Regions from separate parts of the Azospirillum sp. A29 genome, predicted to be linked through region 2. Evidence: riboswitches for the same ligand, from Rfam matches in the RefSeq annotation. Region 2 holds a riboswitch; the other holds the start of a gene.
The links. Region 2 has a riboswitch for cobalamin ahead of ABNQ38_RS09300 (ABC transporter ATP-binding protein). Riboswitches for the same ligand answer to the same signal wherever they lie in the genome.
Positions count from the first base shown of each region.

Region 1: it holds a riboswitch for cobalamin, as region 2 does, so the genes downstream of both, ABNQ38_RS37000 (CbtB domain-containing protein) here and ABNQ38_RS09300 (ABC transporter ATP-binding protein) in region 2, are expected to answer to the same signal.

Region 1 covers NZ_CP170470.1:275,555-283,520, reverse strand. Annotated here, with positions in the region: gene ABNQ38_RS37030 (sigma-54-dependent Fis family transcriptional regulator) at 1-217, opposite strand, end outside; gene ABNQ38_RS37025 (branched-chain amino acid ABC transporter permease) at 623-1,597, opposite strand; gene ABNQ38_RS37020 (branched-chain amino acid ABC transporter permease) at 1,601-2,488, opposite strand; gene ABNQ38_RS37015 (ABC transporter substrate-binding protein) at 2,636-3,856, opposite strand; gene ABNQ38_RS37010 (ABC transporter ATP-binding protein) at 4,021-4,743, opposite strand; gene ABNQ38_RS37005 (ABC transporter ATP-binding protein) at 4,736-5,512, opposite strand; cobalamin riboswitch at 5,842-6,062, shown strand; gene ABNQ38_RS37000 (CbtB domain-containing protein) at 6,107-6,295, shown strand; gene ABNQ38_RS36995 (CbtA family protein) at 6,306-7,088, shown strand; gene cobW (cobalamin biosynthesis protein CobW) at 7,103-7,966, shown strand, end outside.
Region 2 covers NZ_CP170463.1:150,838-158,803, reverse strand. Annotated here, with positions in the region: gene ABNQ38_RS09315 (TonB family protein) at 1-939, opposite strand, end outside; gene ABNQ38_RS09310 (TonB-dependent receptor) at 988-3,186, opposite strand; gene ABNQ38_RS09305 (hypothetical protein) at 3,325-3,795, opposite strand; cobalamin riboswitch at 4,061-4,295, shown strand; gene ABNQ38_RS09300 (ABC transporter ATP-binding protein) at 4,418-5,242, shown strand; gene ABNQ38_RS09295 (ABC transporter substrate-binding protein) at 5,239-6,219, shown strand; gene ABNQ38_RS09290 (FecCD family ABC transporter permease) at 6,216-7,244, shown strand; gene ABNQ38_RS09285 (ferredoxin) at 7,241-7,966, shown strand, end outside.

The DNA.
Region 1 (7,966 bases), on a different replicon from region 2:
TCACCCGGCGCAGCTGGCTGTTGGGGATGACGTCCTCCACCTGCCGGCCGCGCGGATCGCCGGGAACGCCCAGCAGCGCCTTGTACTTCTCATCCATCCAGGCGATGCGGCCGGCGTGGTCGACGGCGACGGCGCCGACGCACATGGATTCCAGATGTTCGAACAGGGAGTGGACCGCCCGCTGGCGCAGCGCTTCGAAATCCACGGTGTCGCCCACGTCACCCTCCCAAACGGGACCGATCTTCGTCGTCCCGGTGTCGAGGCCCCTTGCGATGCCCGCTTTGGGGTCTGCTGCGTTGCAGCGCAATTTGCCAACAATATCAGAGGTCAACATAGTAGCCCATCCGTCGGATTAAAGGGAAGGCGCACAGGATCGGGCGGGTGCGCGCGGTCATCCGCACCCGTTCATCAGACCAGACCTTTACGGAACGGCTCGCAGGCGCTCTTTTTAAAAAGGCAACCCGGACCTGTTCTCTACATCTTCCGCCATACCCCTTCGTGGTTTCGGGATTTTCAACTCACGCGGGAGAGGGGCGGGTGATGGGATGAGGAAAAAGAGGGGGACCTTTCGGTCCCCCCTGGGGGAGTTCTGTCGGGAGTTCCGCGGAAACGGCGGGCGGAGTCAGTGCCCCCGCTTCGGCAGGCGGGCCAGCAGCTCGCCGACGATGCCGCGGCGGAAGAGCAGCACGCAGACGACGAAGATGCAGCCGATCACCACCGGCACCGGCAGGCTGGTGGAGGCGAGATAGCTTTCCAGCGTCACCACCAGCCCGGCGCCGACCACCGGCCCGAACAGCGTGCCCATGCCGCCCAGCAGCGTCATCAGCACCACCTCGCCAGACATCTGCCACGTCACGTCGGTCAGGCTGGCGAGCTGAAACACCAGCGCCTTGGTGCCGCCGGCAAGCCCTGCCAGCGAGGCCGACAGCACGAAGGCCACCAGCTTGTAGCGGTCGGTGCGGTAGCCGAGCGACACCGCACGCGGCTCGTTCTCGCGGATCGCCTTCAGCACCTGCCCGAAGGGCGAATGCACCGTGCGCCAGATCAGGGCGAAACCGGCGACGAAGATGGCCAGCACGGTGTAGTACATGGTCAGCGGCTGGCTGAGGTCGAACAGCCCGAACAGGGTGCCGCGCGGCACGCCCTGGATGCCGTCCTCGCCATGGGTGAAGGGAAGCTGGAGCGCCAGGAAGAACACCATCTGGCTCAGCGCCAGCGTGATCATGGCGAAATAGATGCCCTGGCGGCGGATGGCGATCAGCCCGAAGACCAGACCCATCAGGCCGGCGACCGCGGTGGCGGCGATCAGCCCGAATTCCGGCGCCCAGCCCCAGACCTTCACCACATGCGCGGCGATGTAGGCGGCCCCGCCGAAGAAGGCGGCATGGCCGAAGCTAAGCAAGCCGGCGAAGCCGATCAGCAGGTTAAAGGCGCAGGCGAACAGCGCGAAGCACAGCACCTTCATCAGGAAGACGGGATAGAGCACGAAGGGTGCGGCGACGGCGATCAGCAGCAGGACGGCGGCGATCACCGCCGTTCCGGCGCCGCGGGCAGGGCCGCGCAGGGCGACGTGGGTGGAATTGCTGGCGACGCTCATGGATCAGCGCTCCCGTCCGAAGAGGCCCGCGGGCTTGATGAGAAGAACGATCGCCATCACGACGAACACGACGATGTTGGAGGCCTCCGGATAGAAGACCTTGGTCAGCCCCTCCAGCAACCCCAGCCCCAGGCCGGTGACGATGGCGCCCAGGATCGAGCCCATGCCGCCGATCACCACCACGGCGAAAACGATGATGATCAGGTTGGTCCCCATCAGCGGCGACACCTGATAGATCGGCGCCGCCAGCACCCCGGCCAGACCGGCCAGCGCCACGCCGAAACCGTAGGTCAGCGACACCATCACCGGCACGTTGATGCCGAAGGCCTGCACCAGCGTCGGGTTCTCCGTCGCCGCCCGCAGATAGGCCCCCAGCTTGGTCCGCTCGATGGCGAACCAGGTGCCGAAGCAGACGGTGAGGGAGGCGACGACGACCCAGGCGCGGTAGTTGGGCAGGAACATGAAGCCCAGATTCTGCCCGCCCTTCAGCGCGTCGGGGATCGGATAGGGCTGGCCCGACACGCCGTACTGGTGGCGGAACGCCCCTTCCAGAATCAGCGCCAGCCCGAAGGTCAGCAGCAGGCCGTAGAGATGGTCGAGCTTGTAGAGCCGCGACAGCATCGACTTTTCCAGCGCGATGCCGAGCAGCCCGACCACCAGCGGCGCCACGATAAGCGCCCCCCAGTATCCGATCCCGGCATAGGTCAGCAGCAGCCACGCCACGAAGGCGCCGACCATGTAGAGCGCGCCGTGGGCGAAGTTGATGACGTTCAACATGCCGAAGATCACCGCCAGCCCGAGGCTGAGCAGCGCATAGAAGGAACCATTGATCAGTCCGAGCAGAAGCTGCCCGAACAACACTTGGGGCGGAACACCCAGCAGGCTGAACATCTCCGCGTCTCTCCCGGTTCGTGGTTGTTGTTTTTTGGGGTTGTTGTTTTTTGTTTTGGCTTGGGTGGTCATCGATTGCCGTCCTCCGGCCCCACCCAATGGGCGGGCGGGACCGGAGGACTGCCTAACGCATCACTTCACCACCGCTCACTTCACCAGAGGGCAGCCGCTCTGCTTCGGGTCCATGAAGGCGGTGTCGGCCGGGATGGTCTTGACGATCTTGTAATAGTCCCAGGCCCCCTTCGATTCGGCCGGGGTCTTCACCTGGGCCAGATACATGTCGTGGAACATGCGGCCGTTGGCGGCGATCTTGCCCTTCTTGGCGAACATGTCCTCGACCGGCATCTCGCGCATCTTGGCGGACACCTTGTCGGCGTCGTCGGTCTTCGCCGCCTCGACCGCCTTCAGGTAATGCTTCACCGCGGAATAGACGCCGGCCTGCACCATGGTCGGCTTCTTGCCGGCCTTGGCCTCGAACTTCTTCGACCACTCGCGGGTCTGGTCGTCCAGATCCCAATAGAAGCCTTCGGTGAACATCAGCCCCTGCGCCGATTGCAGGCCCAGCGCATGCACGTCGGAGATGAACATCAGCAGGCCGGCCAAGCTCTGGCCCGACTGGGTGATGCCGAATTCCGCGGCCTGCTTGACCGCATTGACGGTATCGCCGCCGGCATTCGCCAGCCCGATGACGTCGGCGCCCGAGCCTTGCGCCTGCAGCAGGAAGGACGAGAAGTCCGACGTGCCGAGCGGATGGCGCACCGAGCCGGAGATGGTGCCGCCGAGCGACTTCACCATCTTGGTGGTCTCCTCCTCCAGCGACTGGCCAAAGGCATAGTCGGCGGTCACGAAGAACCACTTCTTCTTGCCCTGCTCGTACAGCGCCCGGCCGGTGCCGGCAGCCATGGCGTAGTTGTCGTAGGTCCACTGGAAGCCGTAGGGGCTGCACTGCGCCCCGCTCAGCGCGGTGGCGCCCGGACCGGACATCAGGAAGATGCGCTTCTTGTCCTTGGTGATGCCCTGCACCGCCAGAGCGGCGGCGGAGTTCGGCACGTCGGCGATGACGTCGACGCCGCCGGTGTCGACCCACTCGCGCGCCTTCGAGGCGGCGATGTCGGCCTTGTTCTGGTGGTCGGCGACGATGATTTCCACGGGCACGCCGGCGACCTTGTTGCCGAACTCCTCCGCCGCTATCCGCGCGGCGATGGCGGAGCCTTCGCCGGCCAGATCGGCGTAGATGCCGGAACGGTCGTTCAGCACGCCGATGCGGATGACGTTGTCCGACACCTGGGCGGAAGCCGGGGACGCAATCGAGATCGCAGTCCCGGCGAGCGTCAGCAGGGCGGTGCCGGCGAGAAGAAGCGTGCGCATCGGAAGGTCTCTCCCTCTTGGTTCTTGTTGTCGGCCGGGTCCCGTCGTGGGTCCCTCTGCCGTGCCTGGAGCAGGCAATCGGGCACGGATCCGGCGGTTCGCCGCCCCGCCCTTCGATGGGGTCGGGACGGCGTTCGCGCCGGCGATGTCGGGGGCTGGAGCGCCTATACGCCGAGATAGGTGTGCAGCTTGTCCATGTTGGCGTGGAGCTGGTCGTTGGGGACCATGTCGACCACATGGCCTTCCTCCATCACGTAATGGCGGTCGGCGATGGTAGCGGCGAAGCGGAAGTTCTGCTCCACCAGCACGATGGTGAAGCCGCGTGCCTTGAGCGCCCGCACCGCGACGCCGATCTGCTCGATGATCACCGGGGCGAGGCCCTCGGTCGGCTCGTCCAGCAGGATCAGGGTGGCGCCGGTGCGCAGGATGCGGGCGATCGCCAGCATCTGCTGCTCGCCGCCCGACAGCCGCGTACCCTGGGTCGAACCGCGGCCCTTCAGGTTGGGGAACAGGTCATGGATCTGCGGGACCGTCATCCCGCCCTCCTTGACCACCGGCGGCAGCGTCAGGTTCTCGTCCACGCTGAGGCTTGAGAAGATGCCGCGCTCCTCCGGCACATAGCCGATGCCGAGGCGCGGAATTTTGTGCTGGGCCATGCCGATCAGCTCGGTGCCCTGGAAGCGGATCGAGCCGGTGCGCTTGCCCATGATGCCCATGATGGCGCGCATGGTCGAGGTCTTGCCGGCGCCGTTGCGGCCCAGCAGCGTCACCACCTCGCCTTGTCGCACCTCCAGGCTGACGCCGTGCAACACATGGCTCTCACCATAGAAGCCGTGCAGGTCGGCGATCTCCAGCATCGCAGTCTTGGTCATCGCGCCGTCAGGCATGTCCGGTCCCCCCCGTGCCCATATAAGCTTCCATCACCTGCGGGTTCTTCGAGACGACCTCGTAGGGCCCCTCCGCCAGGATCTCGCCGCGGCGCAGAACGGTGATGGTGTCCGACAGGTGGGCGACGACCGACAGGTTGTGCTCCACCATCAGCACGGTGCGGTCGGCGGCGACGCGCTTGATCAGCGCCGCGGTGCCCTCGATGTCCTCATGGCCCATGCCGGCCAGCGGCTCGTCGAGCAGCATCACCTCCGGGTCGAGCGCCAGGGTGGTGGCGATCTCCAGGGCGCGCTTGCGGCCATAGGGCAGCTCGGCGGCGGTGTGGCCGGCCCAGGGGGTGAGATTGACCGCCTCGATCAGCTCCAGCGCCCGGTCATGCAGGTCGTGGAGCGACGATTCGGACTTCCAGAAGTGGAAGCTGGTGCCGAGCGGCCGTTGCAGCGCGACACGGACATTCTCCAGCACGCTGAGATGCGGGAAGACGGCCGAGATCTGGAAGGAGCGGACCAGCCCCATCAGCGCGATGTCGGCCGGCTTGGTGCGGGTGATGTCGCGGCCCTTGTAGAGGATCTGGCCGCGCGTCGGCGTCAGGAACTTGGTCAGCAGGTTGAACACCGTGCTCTTGCCGGCGCCGTTCGGGCCGATCAGCGCGTGGATGGTGCCGCGGCGAACCTGGAGGTTCACCTCCTTCACCGCCACGAACCCCTTGAACTCCTTAGTCAGGTTGCGCGCTTCCAGGATGATGTCGTCGTTCGGTGCGGCGTTCATCGGTCGCGAATTCTCCTCCCGTTCGTCCTTATGTTCCAGGCATATGCCCGGCGGCCGCCATGCGGCGGGACGTTTCACCGATTGTTGTACGCACAAAGCGTGCCACATGCGGGTTCGCTTCGGCCGGGCCGCCGGCCCCATTGTTTCTCCGCGGGTTTTGCTGCGCTGCCCTCCCCCGGCCACACACCCTTGCGTCGGAAAGTGTCGGATCCCTGGACACTCTGTCCACAAAACATGACAGCATCCAAAGTGTCGGCATGCAAGATCGTCCGTGTGGCAGACGCCTTATTGCGGGCTTGCCAAACGGCCGCGGCACTGCGATGGTGGCCGTCCGACGGTGCCCTGCCCGTCCTGACGGGCGGCGAGGATAATAGGGAATGCGGTGCGGAGCTTTTCGGGATTCCCGGAAGCTCCAATGCCGCGGCTGCCCCCGCAACTGTAAGCGGCGAGCATCCCGTCCATCATGCCACTGGCCCTCCGCGGCCGGGAAGGCGGACGGCGATGCGGCGACCCGCGAGCCAGGAAACCTGCCGGCGGACTTGACCGACCTTTTCCAACCCCGCCGGGTGTGGCGGGAGAACAAGGATGCCTTCGATGACCGCCCGTTCGATCAACGCCGCTACCAGCTCCGCGTCCCGCAGCGCCGCCCAGACCGCGGTCGCCGCCTTTGCCGCGATCCTGCTGGGCAGCTTCCTGCTGTATGGCGTCGGCTTCGCCCAGCCGCAGCAGATCCATGACGCGGCGCACGACGCCCGTCACTCCTTCGCGTTCCCCTGCCACTAAGCAGCGGGTCATGGATCTGATCCGGCGGCTGTTCACAGCCGCTCTGGTCGCGGGCGTGCTCTCCGGCACGGCCGCTTCCGTCGTTCAGCAGGCGACGACCGTCCCGCTGATCCTCGAAGCCGAGAAATACGAGGTGGTGACCCCGCCTCCCGCAACCGCCGCCGCTCCTACGACTGCCGCCCCAGCCGCCAGCCACGCGGAAGGCCACCAGCATGGCCCCGTGCGCGAGGTCGGCGAAGGCGTGCCGGTCACGCTGGACGAGGCGATGCAGCGCATCGGCCTGACCATCGCCGCCAACCTGATCGCCGGCGTCGCCTATGCGCTGCTGCTGGCGGCCGCGATCCTGCTGGCCGGACGGCCGGTCGATGCCCGCCGCGGGCTGGTCTGGGGCATAGGCGGCTTCGTCGCCGTTTCGCTGGCCCCGTCCTTCGGCTTGGCGCCGGAACTGCCGGGCATGGCCGGGGCGGAGCTGGAGCTGCGTCAGCTCTGGTGGCTGTCCGCCGCGGCCGGTGCCGGCGTCGGCATCGCCGCCCTCGCCTTCGCCCGCAACCGTCTGGTCATCGCCGTCGCCGTTCTGGCCGCAGCGTTGCCCCATCTGATCGGCGCCCCCCATCCGGAAAGCGCCGAGGGTGCCGTTCCACCGGAACTGGCCGCCCGCTTCGTCACCGCCTCGCTCGGGTCCGCCGCCCTGTTCTGGGCGATCCTGGGCTCCGTCTGCGGCTGGCTGATGAGCGGCGTGGTCGAACCGGCCGAATCGCGCCCGGCCCTGCGGGTTCAGCCCGGCGCGCGTTAAGGAGGCTCCATCCCATGTCCGCTCTTGCGAAAACGGCCGCCGGCAAGGTTCCGGCGACCGTCATCACCGGCTTCCTCGGCGCCGGCAAGACCACGCTGATCCGCGGCCTGCTTGAAAAGGCCGACGGCCGCCGGCTGGCGCTGATCATCAACGAGTTCGGCGATGTCGGCATCGACGGCGACATCCTGCGCGCCTGCGGCAGCCCGACCTGCACCGAAGACGACGTGATCGAACTGGCGAACGGCTGCCTGTGCTGCACCGTCGCCGACGACTTCGTCCCCGCCATCGAGAAGCTGCTGGCCCGCCCGGAGCCGCCCGAGCATATCGTGATCGAGACCAGCGGCCTCGCCCTGCCCAAGCCACTGGTCCAGGCTTTCAATTGGCCGGCGATCAAGACCCGGGTCACCGTGGACGGCGTCATCGCCGTGGTGGACGCCGCCGCCGCCGCGGAGGGCCGCTTCGCCCCCGACCCCGCGGCGCTGGAGGCCCAGCGCGACGCCGCCGGCACCGTCGATCACGAGACACCGATCGAGGAGGTGTTCGAGGACCAGCTGCTCTGCGCCGACCTGATCGTCGTCAACAAGACCGATCTGCTGGCCGACGGCGACCTCGCCCGTGTCGAGGAGCTGATCCGCGGCGCCCTCGCCCACACGGTCGGCCGCGACGCCAAGCTGGTCCGCGCCTCCCAGGGTGCGGTCGATCCGCTGGTTCTGCTCGGCGTCGGTGCGGCGGTGGAGGACGATCTCGCCAGCCGTCCCAGCCACCATGACGACGAAGAGGGCCACGACCACGACGACTTCACCAGCTTCGTGGTGGAACTGCCGGCGCAGCCCGATCCGGCCGCCCTGGCGATGACGCTGGAAAAGGTCGCCGGACTG
Region 2 (7,966 bases):
GTCGATCTGGGCGCGGCCCATCCCGGCAGGGATCGGCGGAAGCGGCGACGCCCGCTGGATCATCTCTTCCGCGGCCTGATCGAGGCTGCCGTGCCCCGATCCCTGGACGACCGCCCAGCCCGTTATGGTGCCGTCGGCGACGATGGTGAAGCGGACCAGCACGGTGCCTTCCTCCCGCCTCAGGCGCGCGGCCTGCGGATAGATTTTGTGACGGGCCAGCCTTGCCTGGATCGTGCCGAAGTAATCGGCCGACTGCCTGTCGGAGTTAGCCGGCGGGTCCGAGGATGGCGCCGAAACCGCCGCCGGCGCGGATGGTTGGGTCGCCGGTGCGGATGACGCCTGCATCGCCGGCTCCGCGACGCGTCTGGGCCTGTCCGTCGGGAGGATTGCCGCCGGCAGAGCCCTGGCGGGAGACGGGGTACGCTGCTGGAGGCCGGGCGATGGCCGGCGTGCTGGAATGGGCGGCCGGATGGGCGGCGGCGTTTCCTCCTTGAGCGGCTCCGCCGGAACCGGCGCGGACGGCTCCGCGACCGGTGTGTCGGCGACCGGCGGCATCGGGGCATCGGGAGGCGATTCCGTAGTGGCGTCGCCGGTGTCGGGCGGCGGCTCCGGTTCCGGCTGCCGCGGCGGCTCGGACGGAGGGTCCGGAACCGGCTCCGGCCGGGCACCGTCCTCCGCGTCCATGATGCTTTCCGCAACCGGCACCGACGGCGACGGTGGTTCCGCCGCAGCCGCGACGAAGGAAAGCTCCACCGCAACCACCGCCGGCTGGGGAGCCGGCGGTGCATGCAGACCGACCGCAAGGGCGATCACCCCCGCGTGCAAGGCAAGCGAAAGCGGCAGGCTCCACCGCGCCGCCGGGGTCCGGGCGGTCGATGGAACGGGTGCCGTCTCCGCGGCAAGACGGCGCGAGGGGGCAATCGTCCGGTGCTCGGGCATGGGGCGGACCTTCGACGGGGTGAGGCGCGGTGCGACGGACGGTCCGCCTTAGAACTTCACCGTCATGCCGGCGATGAAGGACCGCCCCGCCCCCGGCAGTGCGCCGACCGTGCCCCGGCTTCCCCCCGCCCGGAAATCGGCATAGTCGACACCGCCCAACGGCAAATAATACCGCCGGTCGAACAGGTTCTCGACGCCGGCATCGACCCGGACGTTGCCCCACTCGTATCCCGTCCGCAGATTGACCAGCGCATAGCTGGGTGTCTTCGGTTCGTTGCGCGCCGCTTCCACCCGGTCCTTGCGGGCGGTCGCCTGCAACTCGACGGCACTGTTCCAGCCACCCAGCCGGTGTTCCATCGTCAGCAGGGCGTTCAGCGGCATGATGTGATAGAGCGCGTCGCCGGTGTCGAGGTTACGGCCGTGCACCCAGCCGACCACGCCGGACAGGCGGAAGGAGCCGATCCTGTCATCCTCGTACAGCCCGGCCGCCGCCGACAGGTTGGCGCCGACCAGGATGGCGTCATGGTTGGCGAAGCGCAGCTTGACGAAGCCGTTGCTCAGCGTGCCGATCCGCTCGACGTCGATGAAATCCTGCACATAGGTGTAATAGGGGGTCAGCTTGACCTCCCAGAATTTGCGGGCGGCATCGTGCAGCGACAGGGTGGTGCTGATGATGTTGGCGATCTCCGGCTTGAGGTCGGGGTTGCCGACATAGCCGTTGGCGTCGCCGAACCAGCCGTTCATGATGCTCGACATCCCGCCGGTGCCCCAGGCGTAGCGCTCGTAGAGGTTCGGCGAGCGGGTCTTGCGGGCATAACCGGCTTCGATCGCGCTGGTGTCGGAGGGGGTGTAGCGGACCAGGGCCGTCGCATCAAGATTGACGTCGGTGCGGCCACGGCCGCGGGCGTTGAAGGCGCGCGCATCGGCCGCATCCGGGTTGGCCATCGGCATCATGCCCCCCATGCCCATACCCAGGCTGTTCTGCCAGAAATAGGGCTGCACCGCGCCGGTGTCCATCCACACCACGTCATTGCGCACGCCGAGCAGCGTCGTCCAGGCCGGCGACCAAGTCGCCTCCCACTCGGCGAAGGTGCCGAGGCGGTTGCGGGTGCCGTCCTTGACGTTCCAGTAGGTCAGCGGACTCATCATGCTGCTGCCGGCCACGGGGTCCCACCAATCGTCGAGACGGGTGTGGCGAAACTCGTTGCCGACGCGCAGGGTATCGCGCGCCGACAGCGGCAGCGTCGCATTGACCGAATAGCCGGCGTCGGTGGTCAGCGTGTCCATCGGCATGCCGCCGCCGGCGCTGCCGCCCTTGTCCTCCAGGAAATTCATGGTGTGCCGCGTCCGCCGCCAGTTGGCGCGGGCGTCGAGAGTTCCCCAGTCGAAGGCCCCTTCGTACCGGCCGTTCAGGAAGGCGGTGCGGTTATCGGTCAGATCCATGCGCTGGGTGGGAAAGCCCTGGTAGGGCATGGTCTGGATGCCGCCCTGCAGCGTGACCTGATGCCCGTCGCGCCGCGCCCCGAACGTCACCGCATTGTCCTGCACGTTGTAGAGGGTCGAGCGGACGGCTTGGCCGTCGCCGGCCTTGTAGTTCCCGGCCCGGCTCCAGGATCCGCTGTAGCCCAGGCTGAGGCTGTCGGTGGCGATGGACGCCTCGGCGGCCCCCGTCACGCCGCGGCCGTTGGACCGGTAGGAGGCCGACAGTTTGCCCTCGGTATGCACCGCCTCGCCCGCCGGAGCGAAGACCGGAGGCGCGCTTTCGGCGGCGATGGTGCCGGCGATGCTGTCGCCGCCGGCGCTGACCGGCGTGATCCCAGCCAGCACTTCGATTTTGGACAGGCGCGTCGGCGTGATGGTGGACAGCGCCGGGTTCATCTGGTTGGGGCAGGCGGGGGCGACAGGCGCGCCGTCGACCAACACATTGACGCGGTCGGCGCCCAGCCCGTTCAGCGCCGGCAAGCTCGACACGCCGCCATTGCCATAGAGGCTGACGCCGGGCAGGCCGCGCAGCAGGGCCGCGACGTCTCCGGTGGCGGGCCGACGGGCGGCCAGCCCATCCCCGCCCAGGGCGGTGCCGGCGGCCAGGGCATCGTCCGGGCCTGCGATCACGGAGATCGCCGGAAGCGATTGGGCAAGCGGCGGAACAATCTGGGCGGACACGGCGGCGGGGAACAGTGCGGTGAGGGCTGCACCGGACAGCAGGGCGGCGCGCAGGGCGCCGGCCGCGGCGAAACGCAACGTCATGATTTATCTCGATCTGAGGCCAGCCGAACACGGCCCCACGCCATCGGCGCGAAGGATGTGCAAGGCTGCGAACAGGGAAGGTCGGCAAGGGCGGATCGACGCACGGAGATCCCGCGCGGCGATCCCACAATTCCGGCCTCAGACCGGTGGCGCGCGGGCCTGGAGGGTGGAGAGGAACCAGCCGGCGGCAATCACGTCGCCGGGCAACGCTTCGGGGCTGTGGCGTCCGACCGACGCGCGCGTCATCCGCAGATCCGGCGGCGGCAGCGCCAATCCGCCGATCAGCGGACAGAGCGGACAGGAACCGCCGGACATCAGCAGATCGCCTTGGAGCAGATCGCCTTGGCCCAAACCGCTTTGGCCCGAATCGTTCTTCGCCGAATCGCTCTCGTCGCCTGCCGGATCGCCTGCCATTCCGTGGTCGTCCATAACCACGGTCTTGAACCCATCCGGCGTGCAGATAACGATCCGGCTGCTCTCGGCCGCAGTGGCGGATGCGATGACGGCGGGCATCCAGGCCCAGGCGACGACCTGCAACAGCAGCGCAATCGCACCGGCCGCAAGGCCGGCCCGTCGCGTGGGTCGCAGTCTGTCCTGGGTCGCGTTCATGCCGATCCGTGCATCAATCCATCGCACGTGCAACCGCACGCATTGGGTGCGGCACATTAGCCGAAGTGCCGCAGTCGGGATCAGCGGCATTTTCCCGCAGGCCCCAGATCGGACGCCCAGATCCGACGCCAAGATCCGACGGCGAACTTCTCCTTGCAGGTCGTACGACGACACGATATGTAACGTTATAACATTGCATTTCTGATGTGAACTCTCCGATGCTCTCGTTCGTTCGCAAAGCTTGACCGGGGGCGCCGCGTCGCTCATGAATGATCCCGGTTCTGGTTCTTCCGGCGGTTCGCCGCCGGAAGCTAAGAGGGAACCCGGTGAGCCGCCGACCCTGCGAAGGGAAGTGCGGTAAGGCCGGGGCTGCCCCCGCAACTGTGAGCGGCGAGCCGTACCGTCATTTCAAGCCACTGGCGCCCATCGGCGCTGGGAAGGCCCGACGGAACGGCGACGACCCGCAAGCCAGGAGACCTGCCAGCACCACAACGAAACGTCCTCGGGCGGGGTGTCCCGGTGGAACGCTTGCCATGCGTGTGCCCGGACTCCGCTCCGGTCGCGCCGCGTGCTCCGCAAGACGTCCGCCATGCCTCCCCGTCCGCAAAGACAGGAAGCACGGATGGCGTCAGCGCCCTTCCCCACAGAGGCATCGGCCCCTCCCCCCGCCATCGCGGTGGAGCGGCTGGGCTGCCGGCTCGCCGGCCGCATGGTCCTGTCGGACATCGGCTTTTCGGTTCCCGGCGGTGAAATCCTCGGCATTCTCGGGCCCAACGGCTCGGGCAAGACCACGCTGCTGCGCTGTCTCGCCGGCCTGCAACCCCCGTCCGCCGGCCGGGTCCTCATCGACGGCGACGATCCGCGCGCCCTGCGGCCGGTCGAACTGGCCCGCCGGCTGGCGCTCCAGGCGCAGGATTCCACCGCCGCGCTCGGCCTCACCGTGCGTGACGTGGTCGGCATGGGACGGCTGGCCCACCGCCGCTCCCCTTTCGCCGGGGCCGGGGCGGAGGACCGCGCCATCGTCGAGGACGCCCTGGACCGCTTGGAGCTGTCCGGGCTGGCCGTGCGGGCGGTCGAACAGCTGTCGGGCGGCGAACGCCAGCGGGTGATGATCGCCCGCGCCCTGGCCCAGCGCCCGCGCATCCTGCTGCTCGACGAACCGACCAACCACCTGGATATCCACCACCGCTTCGCCGTGCTCGATCTCGTGCGCTCGCTCGGCATCACCGTGGTGGCGACGCTGCACGACATCGAGCTGGCGGCACGCTGGTGCGACCGCATTCTGCTGCTGGCCGACGGACGGCTCCAGGCCGATGCCGCGCCGGAGGACGCACTGACCCCCGACCGGCTGACCGCCGTCTACCGCGTCGCCGCGGCGGTGGACCGCCGCCCCGATGACGGCCGGCTGCGCATCGACCTGTCGCCCCTGACGGAGTCACCACGATGAGACGCATTCTCCGCGGCGTTCCGCCTTTTGCCCTGACCTTGGCCCTCACCCTACAAGCCGGCGGCGCCCTCGCCCAATCCTACCCGGTCGAGGCCGCCAACTGCTTCGAGACCGCCCGCTTCGCCGCGGCGCCGAAGCGGCCGATGGTCCACGACACCAACATGACCCAGACCATGCTGGACCTCGGCCTCGCCGACCGGCTGGTCGCCGTTTCCGGCATCGAGGGGGTGGAGCACCGGCTGATCGCTCCGCCGGGCGTGGTCGCGGCGCTGCCCCGGCTGCCCGACCGCTCGCCGACGCTGGAGGCGGTACTGTCGGTCAATCCCGACTTCCTGTTCGCCGGCTGGAGCTATGGCTTCAACGAGGCGCGCGGCCTCACCCCGGCCCGGCTGTCGGAGATGGGCGTGGCGACCTACACGCTGCGGGAAAGCTGCATCCGCATCGGCCCGCGCGAGCCGATCGGCATGGACACGCTTTATGCCGATCTGCTGGCGCTGGGCGTCATCTTCGGCGTGACGGAGCGTGCCGAAGCCATGGTCGCCGATTTCCGCCGCCGGGTCGCCGCCGTCACCGAGCGTGTCGGCGCCGTCGCCGACCGGCCGCGCGTAATGTATTGCGATCAGTGCCACACCGACGCGGCCCCCTTGTCGGTCGGGCGCGAAGGGATGACCAGCCTGCTGATGGAGCTGGCCGGCGGGCGCAACATCTTCGACGACATCCCCGACAGCTATGTCCGGGTGAGCTGGGAGGAGATGGTGCGGCGCGATCCGCAATGGATCATCGTCAGCGCCCACCGGATCCCGGCCGAGGACGCCATCCGCCATCTGACCTCGGCACCGCAGCTGGCCGACGTCGAGGCCGTGCGCAAACGGCAGTTCATTGTGCTGACCTATGCCGAGCAGACGCCCTCCACCCGCAATGTCGAGGCGCTGGAGCGGATGGCGCGGACCCTGCACCCGGAGCGCTTCACGCCATGAACCGCTCCCGCCTGCTGGGCCTGTCGTTGCTGCTGGCCGCCGCGCTGACCGTGTCCGCGGTGGCCGCCGTCGGCTTCGGCGCCGCCCGCGTCCCCATTCCCAAAGTCTGGGCGGTCGTCATGCACGAGCTGTGGCCGGCACTGGCCGCTCCCGCCGACGCCAGTCGGGCCGAGCGCAACATCGTCTGGGAATTGCGGGTGCCGCGCGTGCTGCTGAGCGCGCTGGCCGGCGCCGGACTGGCGGCGGTGGGGGCGGTGCTTCAGGTGCTGACGCGCAACCCGCTGGCCGACCCCTATCTGTTCGGCGTGTCGGCCGGCGCCTCGGTGGGGGCGGTGACCGTTCTGCTCTATGCCGGCGCGGTCGCCGGAATGCTGGGTCTGCCGGTCGCCGCCTTCTTCGGTGCGCTCGCGGCGATGCTGATTGTCTTCGCCGCGGCACGCGGGCGCGACGGCGTGGTGACCGGCGAAAGGCTGGTGCTGACCGGTGTCGCGGTCGCCTTCATCCTGCACGCCGTCACCAATGTTCTGATCGTCATGGCGACGGATCGCGGCGCCGACGCCGCGTTGTTCTGGATGATGGGCGGCTTCGGCACCGCGCGCTGGAGCGTGCTGCCCGTCCCGGCGGGTCTGGTCGTCGGCGGGCTGCTGTGGCTGTGGCTGCGGGCGGAGACCGTCAACACGCTGGCCCTGGGCGACGACGCGGCCCGCTCGCTCGGCACCGATCCGGGCCGCCTGCGGCTGGAGCTTTTCCTCGTCACCGCCCTGATGACCGGGGCGCTGGTGTCGGCCTGCGGCGGCATCGGCTTCGTCGGGCTGGTGGTGCCCCACATCGCGCGGATTCTGGTCGGCGGGCATCTGCGAGCGCTGCTGCCGGTGGCAGCGCTGGGCGGGGCGCTGCTCCTGCTGTGGGTGGACGTCGTCGCCCGGTCCCTGTTCGCCCCGCGCGAGATTCCGGTCGGCATCGTCACGGCACTGGTCGGCGGTACCTTCTTCCTGTGGCTGATGCGGCGGAGAGGCACGCCATGACGCAATTCCCGGCGAACCCGCCATCCAGGCGCGCCATCGTCCTCTACGGGCGCGCCTCATTCGACCATGGGCAGAACCTGAAAGCGCTCGCATCGGCTTTGGCCGCCCGGCACGCGGCGCGCGGCGAAGCCGTCACGGTGGCGACCGCCCATGCCGACCTGTCCGGCCCCGCATTGCCCGGCGTGCTTGCGGATCTGGAGCGGGACGGCGTGACCGAGGCCCTGGTCATTCCCGCCATGGTTCCGGCCGATCCCAGCCTGTCGGCATGGCTGCCGGGCGCGCTCAACCATTGGGCCACGGCGACCAGCACCGCGATGGCCGGCACCGCGATGGCCATCCGGCTGGCGCCGCCGGTGGAAAGCGCACTCGACCTGCCCGCCGCCCTCGACCGCATCGCCCTCAACTCCATCGCCGGCGAGCCGACGGACGCCCCTGCACAGGATGTCCGCAAAACAGAGCCCAGCCTCGGCAAACCCGGCTGGTCGGCCATCCCCGAACATGGCCGGCAGCTCTTCGTCTGTGTCGGCGCCCGCTGCCTGCATCGCGGTGCCGAGCCGCTGTACCAGCATCTGCGCGCGGCGATGAAAGGGCACCGCGCCCTGAACGCCGGTCCGCGCCGGGCGATGTGCGCGCGGACGAGCTGCCTCTATCCCTGCAACCGCGGACCGCTGCTGGTCGTCCAGCCCGACGCCGTCTGGTACGGCGACCTGACGCCCGCGAAG